3 regions of the Streptomyces sp. AM 4-1-1 genome follow, and region 2 is predicted to be linked to each of the others. Evidence: riboswitches for the same ligand, from Rfam matches in the RefSeq annotation. Region 2 holds a riboswitch; each other region holds the start of a gene.
What was found. Region 2 has a riboswitch for cobalamin ahead of PZB75_RS27055 (DUF4430 domain-containing protein). Riboswitches for the same ligand answer to the same signal wherever they lie in the genome.
Positions count from the first base shown of each region.

Region 1 (3,269 bases), 360 kb from region 2:
GTGCGGGATGCCGGCGGCGAACTCCACGACGTCGAGGCCGCGGGCGATGTCGCCGTGGGCGTCGGCGACCGTCTTGCCGTGTTCCGCGGAGAGGAGCCGGGCGAGCGAGTCGCGTTCGGCGTCGACGAGTTGGAGGAAGCGCAGCAGGACGCGGGCGCGGCGCTGCGGGTTCCACTCGCCCCATTCCTTCTGGGCCTCGGCGGCGTCGGTGATCGCCGCCTCCGTCTCGGCGCGGTCGGCCAGCGGGACGCGGGCCTGTACCCGGCCGGTGTTGGGGTCGTACACGTCGCCGTGGGCGCCGGACGTTCCGGCGACGTGCTTGCCGCCGATGAAGTGGGTGAGTTCTCGGACCATGGGAGCCTGCTCTCGTCAGGGTGTGATCCGGGGATGGCACGGCGGACCCGCGGCGCGCGCTGTGGGGCGCGCCGTCGGCCGCTTCGTGGACGCAGGGGCGAAGTGGCCGTCAGGGCGTGGGAATTGCGGCTCTGCGGGCGTGCTCGCCTGGGCCGGGAACATGGACCGGTGCCATGCGTGTCTGCTCCATCCTCGTGGAAAACACGGAACACCCCGCGGCCGGTATCCTGACTCCCGGATCGGCGCGCGTCCTCCTGCCTTCCCGACATCTCGCTCGTCAGTGGCGTTTCCTGCGAGGACGTGCTCCCCGGTCACAGTGGCGGGACCGCGCCGGAATCGCACCGGCTTCCCTGCACCGCGGGCCTTGGCCACGAACATATAGTTGGACGTCCTAGTAAGTCCACCCCACCCGCCGCGGACCGGCCGGGCGGGGACATCGGTTGTCTCATTTCGGCGTCCGGCATGCGGGCAGAGGTGTTCGGGGCGGGTGCGAGCGCCTAGGGTGGCGGTGCAGCTGGTTCGCCCCGTCCGCCAGACGGGATGCGTCGTAAGAGGGAACCCGGTGGGAATCCGGGACTGCCCCGCAGCGGTGAGTGGGAACGACCGCCGTCATCGAGCACTGGGCCCGTACGGGACCTGGGAAGCGACGGCCGCTAGGTGTCCGCCCTCGGGCGGACGTGCCCACGAGTCCGAAGACCTGCCACTGCCCGCGCACGGCCTCGTGCGCGGTGATTCCGGTGACCTCGAGGGCGGGTCGGCGCACACACGGACGGGCATGCTCGGGCGACATCGAGCCGCGGCCCGTCGGTTCCGTCACCCCTTCGCGCCCTCGTCCCGTCCCGGGTCGACCCAGGCACATACTCGCGAAGGAGAGTTCCGTGACCAGCAAGCCCGCAGCCGCGGCGGCACGAGCGACCGTGTACGGCTACCCCCGACAGGGCCAGAACCGCGAACTGAAGAAGGCCGTCGAGGGGTACTGGAAGGGCCGCGTCACCGCGACCGCCCTCCGGGACACCGCCGCCGAACTGCGCGGTGCCCATTGGCGGCAGCTCGCCGCCGACGGCGCCGACGAGGTGCCCACCGGCGACTTCTCGTACTACGACCACGTGCTGGACACCAGTGTCATGGTCGGCGCGGTGCCGGCCCGGCACCGGGACGCGGTCGACTCGGACGCGCTGGACGGCTACTTCGCGATGGCCCGCGGCACCCAGGACGTGGCGCCGCTGGAGATGACCAAGTGGTTCGACACCAACTACCACTACCTGGTGCCCGAGCTGGGCCCCGACACCGTGTTCACCGCCGACTCCACCAAGCAGGTCGCCGAGCTGCGGGAAGCACTCGCCCTCGGCCTCACCGCGCGCCCGGTGCTGGTCGGCCCGGTCACCTATCTGCTCCTGTCGAAGCCCGCGCCCGGTGTCGCGGCCGACTTCGAACCGCTGACCCTGCTGGACCGGCTGCTGCCCGTGTACGCCGAGGTCCTGGCCGATCTCCGGTCGGCGGGCGCCGAGTGGACGCAGATCGACGAGCCGGCCCTGGTCCAGGACCGCACCCCGGCCGAGCTGAACGCGGCCTCCCGCGCCTACAACGCGCTGGGCACGCTCACCGACCGGCCCAAGCTGCTGGTCGCCTCGTACTTCGACCGGCTCGGCGAAGCGCTCCCGGTGCTCGCCAAGTCGCCGGTCGAGGGCCTCGCCCTCGACTTCACCGGACCGGCCGCCGCCAACCTCGACGACCTCGCCGCCGCGGGCGGTCTGCCCGGCAAGCGGCTCGTCGCGGGCGTCGTCAACGGCCGCAACATCTGGATCAACGACCACCAGCAGTCGCTGGCGACGCTCGGCACCCTTCTCGGTCTCGCCGACCGGGTCGACGTCGCCGCCTCCTGCTCGCTGCTGCACGTCCCGCTGGACGCCACCGCCGAGCACGACATCGATCCGCAGATCGCCCGCTGGCTGGCCTTCGCCCGGCAGAAGACCGCCGAGATCGCCGTGCTGGCCCGCGGCCTGACGCACGGTACGGACTCCATCAAGGCCGAACTCGCCGCCAACCGGGCCGACCTGGCGTCCCGGGAGAGCTCCGCCCTCACCCACGACCCGGCGGTGCGCGCCCGCACCTGCGCCGTCACCGACGCCGACGGCCGCCGCTCGCAGCCGTACCCCGAGCGCGCCGTCGCCCAGCGCGCCCACCTCGGACTGCCGCTGCTGCCCACCACCACCATCGGTTCGTTCCCGCAGACGACCGAACTGCGCACCGCCCGCGCCGATCTGCGCGCCGGGCGCATCGACCACACCGGGTACGAGGCACGCATCGAGGCCGAGATCCGGGACGTGCTCTCCTTCCAGGAGAAGGCGGGCATCGACGTCCTGGTGCACGGCGAGCCCGAACGCAACGACATGGTGCAGTACTTCGCCGAGCAGCTGACCGGATACCTCGCCACCCAGCACGGCTGGGTCCAGTCGTACGGCACCCGCTACGTCCGGCCGCCGGTCCTGGCCGGTGACATCTCCCGCCCCGCACCGATGACGGTGCGCTGGACGGCGTACGCCCAGTCGCTCACCGACCGCCCGGTCAAGGGCATGCTCACCGGTCCGGTCACCATGCTCGCCTGGTCCTTCGTCCGCGACGACCAGCCGCTCGGGGAGACCGCCCGGCAGGTCGCCCTGGCACTGCGCGACGAGGTCGACGACCTGGAGGCGAACGGCACTTCGGTCATCCAGGTCGACGAACCCGCGCTGCGCGAGACCCTGCCGCTGCGCGCCGCCGACCACGCCGAGTACCTGGCCTGGGCCACCGAGTCGTTCCGGCTGGCCACCAGTGGCGTACGGCCGGACACCCAGATCCACACCCACATGTGCTACGCGGAGTTCGGCGACGTCGTCCAGGCCATCGACGACCTCGACGCCGACGTCATCAGCCTG
Region 1 is NZ_CP119145.1:6,748,081-6,751,349, reverse strand. Features, by position in the region: gene PZB75_RS28680 (CoA-acylating methylmalonate-semialdehyde dehydrogenase) at 1-354, opposite strand, end outside; cobalamin riboswitch at 554-742, opposite strand; cobalamin riboswitch at 870-1,057, shown strand; gene metE (5-methyltetrahydropteroyltriglutamate--homocysteine S-methyltransferase) at 1,233-3,269, shown strand, end outside.
Region 1: it holds a riboswitch for cobalamin, as region 2 does, so the genes downstream of both, metE (5-methyltetrahydropteroyltriglutamate--homocysteine S-methyltransferase) here and PZB75_RS27055 (DUF4430 domain-containing protein) in region 2, are expected to answer to the same signal.

Region 2 (3,269 bases):
TGCCGTCGGGCACCAGGCGGTAGAGCCTGCCCGGTCCGTTCTTCACCGCCCACAGTACGTCGGGGCTCTGGAAGGAGAGGCCGCTGAGGTTCGTACCGAACGCGTTCGAGCGGTCGGCGACGGTGACCGTGGCGTCGCCCGGCCACCGGGTGCCGGTGCCGGGACTCTGCCCGCCGCACGCGTTCGCCGTACCCCTGGTCGGTGCGGATGTCGTGGTGAACGGCCCGGCGCCGTCGGCGCAGCGGCCGTACGTGGTCGTGGCGTGGGCGGTCCAGGTGTACGAGTCGACCGGTGTGGAGCTGTCGGGCCGCAGCAGCCGTACCGAGTCCGAGGAGCCCAGTCCGAAGGACGACTCGACGTCGAGCACGAGATGCCCGCCCGGGGCCAGCGAGGTGCCCGACGCGATGGTGTAGGTGTGCGAGTCGTCGTCGTCCTTGACGATCCAGCGGGAGACGTCGGCGGACGCCGAGCCGGTGTTGACCAGTTCGACCCAGTCGCCCGGCGTACCGCCGCTCGACTCGATCTCGTTGATCCGCACCGTGCTCTGCGCCTGGGATTGGGTCTGTGCTCGCGTCTGGGGCTGCGGGAAGGTGCGGGCGCGGCTCTGTTCCGGTGTCGGGGGCTGAGCCGACGCCGACGCGCCGGACAGACCCAGTGCCACGACGGAGAGGGTGGCAGCGGTGAGATGGACTCTTCTACGCCAGTGCGTTCGCAATGCGGCCGGTCCTTGTCTCGGGGAGTCGGTCGGTCGAGCAGCGCATACGCGCTCGTCGCGAAGCCTGCGATACCCGGACGACGGGCGGTTGAACGCACCGGGAACGGAGAACGCCGGGAACACCGTCCGGCGACGCGCCCCGAGCGGCCCGGACCCGTGCGCTCGCGCGGGGTTCCCCGCGGCCGCTGCCGCGGGGAACCCCGCTCCGTCAGAAGGCGCTCCAGGTGAACGCGACCTTGTCGCCCGCCTTCAGCCGGAACTGGCAGCCGCCCACCGGGGTCGGGGCGCCGTTCACCGAGATGTTCCAGTACGCCGTGGCGCCGCCGCTGACGCCCTTGATCGTGTCCACGCTGAAGTCGTCGAAGGACGGGTACCAGGTGCCGTCCCAGGTGAAGTGTCTCTTCCTGGCGGCGTCGTCGAGCGTGGCGGTCGGCGTGGCACCCGCGTTCGGGTTCTGGCCGCCGTTGGTGCCGTCACAGGTGTGGGTGCCGCCGGTTGCGGTGGTGACGTCGTGGCCCCTGGTCCGGACATGGCCCTTGAAGAGGACGCCGTCGGGCCCCTGCACGTTCAGGGATACCGTGATCGGCGCGTTGGCGCGTACGCCGTGGCCGTGCGCGGTGGCGGGAGCGGCGGCGGTGACGGTGAGGCCGAGTACGGCCGTCGATATGGCGAGGGTGCGGGCCAGACGCTGGCGCATGGTGATGCCTTCCGGTGTGTACGGGCCCGGCGCGGGACCCCGTACACCCGGCGCACGGGGATTCCCCGGCCGCGTTCCGGACGGAGGCGGCGGGGACCGGTGAACCAGGGGCCCGGGGCTTCACGCCGCAGACCGTGGCGGTGAGAAGCGGTACGCGTGGCGCGTCGGGATCTCCGGCTCGCGGCGCGTGTCGCGCCGCACACGGTTGCAGGTCAGTGCCGGATTCCCACCGGCTTTCCCCAGTCGCGCACGCATTCGGTTGTGGCTCCGGAATCGTCCGAAGTAGCTGGATCGTATGACAGTACGAGGTGGGGCGGGCGCGAATCCGGGTTTTCGTGTTCCTCGAACTCCCTTGGGGCCGCCTGGTGTTCATCTCACGGTCGGTCGTCGGCGAACCTGACCGGTGCCTGGAAGCGGGCCTTGCGGGCCGCGCGGCGGAAGGTGGCGAGGACGGCGGGTCCGGCCAGGACGACGCAGACGAAGTTGGTGACGGCGCGACCGGTGTCCCAGCCGAGCGAGGTGGCCAGGTCGAACGCGAGATAGCGCTGCCACTGCTCGGTGAAGGGGAGCCCCGGCAGATAGGCGATCGAGCTGTTCGGATCGAGGGAGAAGGGCCAGAAGGAGAGGTTGAGCAGAAAACCGAAGAGGTAGCCGGAGACCGATCCGTATCCGGCCAGCAGCAGGATCTCGCGGCGGCCGGTGGCCCGGGGCAGCAGTCCGGCCAGCATGCCCACGAAGGCGCAGCCGAACATCTGGTACGGCATCCACGGGCCGACCCCGCCGGTGATCAGCGCCGACGCGAACAGCGAGGTGCAGCCGAGGGTGAAGCCGAACCCGGGACCGTACACCCGGCCCGCCAGGACCAGCACGAAGAACACCGTCTCGATGCCCGCCGTGCCCGCGCCGAGCGGGCGCAACGCCGCGTTGACGGCGGAGAGCACCCCGAGCATGGCCAGCGCCTTGGAGCTGATGCCACCCTCGGCGATCTCGGACATCACGACGCAGAGGACGAGGACGAGCAGCACGCCGAAGATGAGCGGCGGCGCGTAGTTCGAGCCGAAGGTGCCCGGTGCGACGAGGAAGGGCCAGAAGAACGCGACCAGTCCCAGGAAGCCCGCCATCGCGATCACCAGGCCGGCGCGCGGAGTGACCCGGATGGCCGTCGTGGCACGCCCGATCATGAACCCGCCTCGTCACGGGTGAGTACGGACGTCACCTGATCTGCCGTCAGGTACGGGAGCGGTGCGAGGATCTTCGCCACCTGAGGGGCGAACACGGGCGAGGCGACGATGACTTCGGCCGTCGGTCCGTCGGCGACGATGTCGCCCTCGGCCATGACGACCACCCGGTCGGCCGCCCGGGCCACGAACTCGACGTCATGGGTGGAGATCACCACCGACCGGCCCTCGGACGCCAGGGCGTCGACGATGGAGATGAGCTGGGTCTTCGCCCGGTAGTCGAGCCCCCGGGTGGGCTCGTCGAGCAACAGGACCCGTGGGGCGGCGGTCAGTTGGATGGCGAGCACCAGGGCCAGCTTCTGGCCCTCGGACAGATCGCGCGGATGCGTGCCGCCGTCGATACCGGGAGCCAGCCGGTCGAGGACGGAGCGTGCGCGGACCCCGCCGCGCGCGCCCGACGACTCGACGTCGGCCTGGTCCAGTTCCTGCTCGACGCTTTCGAGATAGAGCAGATCGGTCGGGGTCTGCGGTACGAGGCCGACCAGCCGCCGGGCCTCCGCGGCCGGCAGGGCCTTCGGATCGGGCCTCTTCGCCCCGGTGTCCGGACCGACCCGCACGGTGCCGGATCTACGGGGCCCCGACCCCTGGAGTGCCCACAGCAAGGAGGACTTGCCCGAGC
Region 2 is NZ_CP119145.1:6,389,487-6,392,755, forward strand. Features, by position in the region: gene PZB75_RS27050 (lamin tail domain-containing protein) at 1-661, opposite strand, end outside; gene PZB75_RS27055 (DUF4430 domain-containing protein) at 924-1,412, opposite strand; cobalamin riboswitch at 1,562-1,699, opposite strand; gene PZB75_RS27060 (ECF transporter S component) at 1,787-2,593, opposite strand; gene PZB75_RS27065 (ABC transporter ATP-binding protein) at 2,590-3,269, opposite strand, start outside.

Region 3 (3,269 bases), 1.3 Mb from region 2:
CCAGCCGCTCCCAGTCGATCGTCCCGTCCGCCACGAACGCGCCGAGGTTGACCGAACCGAGGTTGCAGACGGCCGTCTCGCCGTCGTCCGTCACCTCCAGGATCTCGGTGCAGAGGTTGGACGAGTGCACCACGCGGCCCGGTTCGGCCGTCTGGTTCGCGGTCCGGTTGGACGCGTCCTTGAACGTCATCCAGCCCTGTCCGGTCTGCGCGAGGGTGCGCATCATGCGGCCGTACAGCTCGCGGGCCGGGATCGTCCTGCGGGCCAGCCCCTTGGCCTCGGCGGCCCGGTACGCGGCGTCGAACGCGTCGCCCCACAGGTCGACCAGCTCGGGCACGTCGGCGGGCGAGAACAGCGACCAGGTGCCGTCCGCGTCGACCCGGCGCATGAACTCGTCCGGAATCCAGTGCGCCAGGTTCAGGTTGTGCGTGCGCCGCTGGTCCTCGCCCGTGTTGTCGCGCAGTTCGAGGAACTCCTCGATGTCCGCGTGCCAGGTCTCCAGGTAGACGGCGGCGGCGCCCTTGCGCCGGCCGCCCTGGTTGACCGCGGCGACCGAGGCGTCGAGGGTCTTGAGGAACGGCACGATGCCGTTGGAGTGCCCGTTGGTGCCCCGGATCAGCGAACCGCGGGCGCGGACGCGGGAGTACGAGAGACCGATACCGCCCGCGTGCTTGGAGAGCCGGGCCACCTGGTGGTAGCGGTCGTAGATCGAGTCCAGCTCGTCCAGCGGCGAGTCCAGCAGATAGCAGGACGACATCTGCGGGTGCCGGGTCCCGGAGTTGAACAGCGTCGGCGAGGACGGCAGGTAGTCGAGCCGGCTCATCAGCCGGTACAGCGCGGCGACCTCGTCCAGCGCCCGGGTCCCCGCGGCCGAGTCGAGCGTGGCCTCCTCGGCGAGCCCGGAGGCCACGCGCAGCATGAAGTGCTGCGGGGTCTCGATGACCTGACGGGTGAGCGGGTGACGCAGCAGGTAGCGGCTGTGCAGCGTCCGCAGCCCGAAGTAACCGAACCGGTCGTCCGCGCCCTCGGCGAGCGCCTGCCCGACCAGGGCGTCCAGGGCGTCCGCGTGGAAGGCGGCGAACTCGGCCGTACGGTCCCCGATCAGACCCTCGCGGTGACCGACGGCGACCGAGGCGGAGAACGAGACCGCACCCTGACCGGCCGCCTCGTCCGCGATGCTGCGGGACAGGAGGCGGGCGGCGAGCCGGGAGTAGGCCGGGTCCTCGGAGATCAGACCGGCGGCGGCCTCGGTGGCCAGACCGCGCAGCTCCGCCGCGTCCGACCGGGCGCTGCGGCCCCGCAGCGCGGCGGCGGCGACGCGGCCGGGGTCGGTGTCCGGAAGGTCGGCGGTGAGGTCGGTCAGGAGCCGCAGCAGTACGGTTCCGGGCCCGTCGCCCTCAGGTCCGTCGGTCTGGATCTCCGCGACTGAAGCCGGATCGGCTGGCGCGATGGTCACGTGGTGCTCTCCCTCGCTCGGCTCGGGGCCGCGGTGGGGAGGCGGGGGCCGGCAGGGGGGTGCCCGGGACGGGCAGCACTCCGTACGGCGTCCACCGGCCCTCCGCGAGGCCCGGACGTATCGGCAATCCGGTTCGGTCGAGCCGGATGCGCTGACGGCAGGTCCTCGGACTTCACGGGTGCGCGAAAGCACACCGATCACACCGTTGCGGGACAGTTCCGGATTCGCACCGGATTCCCCTACGACGACAGCGAGCACGAGCATACATGTGGGGGCCGCTCCATGAAGCGGCCCCCACATGTTGTGTCGCGGTCACTCGAACGCCGGGCAAGGAGGGAGGCGGCGGGAGGACGGGAACGGGCTCCCGCCACGCCTTCGCGGGCCGCTGGGGCCCGTGCGGCGGGTCCGGTGGCCCGGCGGGGTCAGTGACCGCCGGGGGCGCCCGCGGTGGCCGGAGGAAGGACCTCCTGGACGCCGGGGTCACCCGCGTCCGCGGTGTAGTCGGCGGCGGACGTCTCGTCGGTGCCGGCCGGTGCCTTGACCGCGTTCAGGACGAGGGTCAGGACCAGCGTCACCACGACGTTCAGCACGAAGGCCGTCAGCCCGATGTAACCGATCTCACCCAGCCCGGGAATCTCCTTCGACGATCCGCCGAAGTGCTTCTGGGTCGGGCTCGCGACACCGTACGCGGCGAGTGTGCCGTACGCCATGCCGACCGCCCAGCCCGCGAGCAGCGCCCAGCGGTGGAACCAGCGGGTGAACAGGCCGCCGACCAGGGCGGGCATCGTCTGGAGTATCCAGATCCCGCCCAGCAGCTGGAAGTTGATCGCCACCGTCTTGTCCATGCCCAGGACGAAGACCAGCGCGCCCACCTTCACCAGCAGCGATACGAGCTTGGAGACCCGGGTCTCCTGCTCCGGGGTCGCGTCCGGTTTCAGGAAGTCCTTGTAGATGTTGCGGGTGAAGAGGTTCGCCGCGGCGATCGACATGATCGCGGCGGGCACCAGGGCGCCGATGCCGATCGCGGCGAAGGCCACGCCCGCGAACCAGTCGGGGAACATGTTCTCGAAGAGCTGGGGGATCGCCAGCTGTCCGTTGTCCACCTTGATCCCCGCGGCGATCGCCATGAAGCCGAGCAGCGCGAGCAGCCCCAGCATCAGCGAGTACAGCGGCAGGATCGTGGTGTTGCGGCGGATCACGTCACGGCTGCGGCTGGAGAGCGTCGCGGTGATCGAGTGCGGATACATGAACAGCGCGAGCGCGGAGCCCAGGGCCAGGGTGGCGTACCCCCACTGCCCGGCCTCGCCGGGGACGAGCGCCCCGCGCGGGGCGCCGGTCGCCGGATTCTTCCGCGCGAACGCCTCGCCCGCCTTGGCGAAGATGTCGTCGAAGCCGCCGAGCCTGATCGGGATGTAGATGATCGCCACCAGGATGACGATGTAGATCAGTCCGTCCTTGACGAACGCGATCAGCGCGGGTGCGCGCAGCCCCGAGGAGTAGGTGTACGCGGCGAGCACCGCGAACGCGATCAGCAGCGGCAGGTCCTTGACGAACCAGTGGGTGTTCTCGCCGCCGCCGACGCCCATGACGTCGAGCACCGCCTGGATGCCGACCAGTTGCAGCGCGATGTACGGCATCGTGGCGAGGATGCCGGTGACGGCGACGGCCAGTGAGAGCCCCTTGGAGCCGAAGCGTCCGCGGACGAAGTCCGACGTGGTGACGTACCCGTGCTTGTGCGACACCGACCAGAGCCGGGGCAGGAAGGTGAAGATCAGCGGGTACACCAGGATGGTGTACGGGACGGCGAAGAAGC
Region 3 is NZ_CP119145.1:5,136,873-5,140,141, forward strand. Features, by position in the region: gene PZB75_RS21920 (ribonucleoside-diphosphate reductase subunit alpha) at 1-1,450, opposite strand, end outside; cobalamin riboswitch at 1,595-1,737, opposite strand; gene PZB75_RS21925 (sodium:solute symporter family protein) at 1,879-3,269, opposite strand, start outside.
Region 3: it holds a riboswitch for cobalamin, as region 2 does, so the genes downstream of both, PZB75_RS21920 (ribonucleoside-diphosphate reductase subunit alpha) here and PZB75_RS27055 (DUF4430 domain-containing protein) in region 2, are expected to answer to the same signal.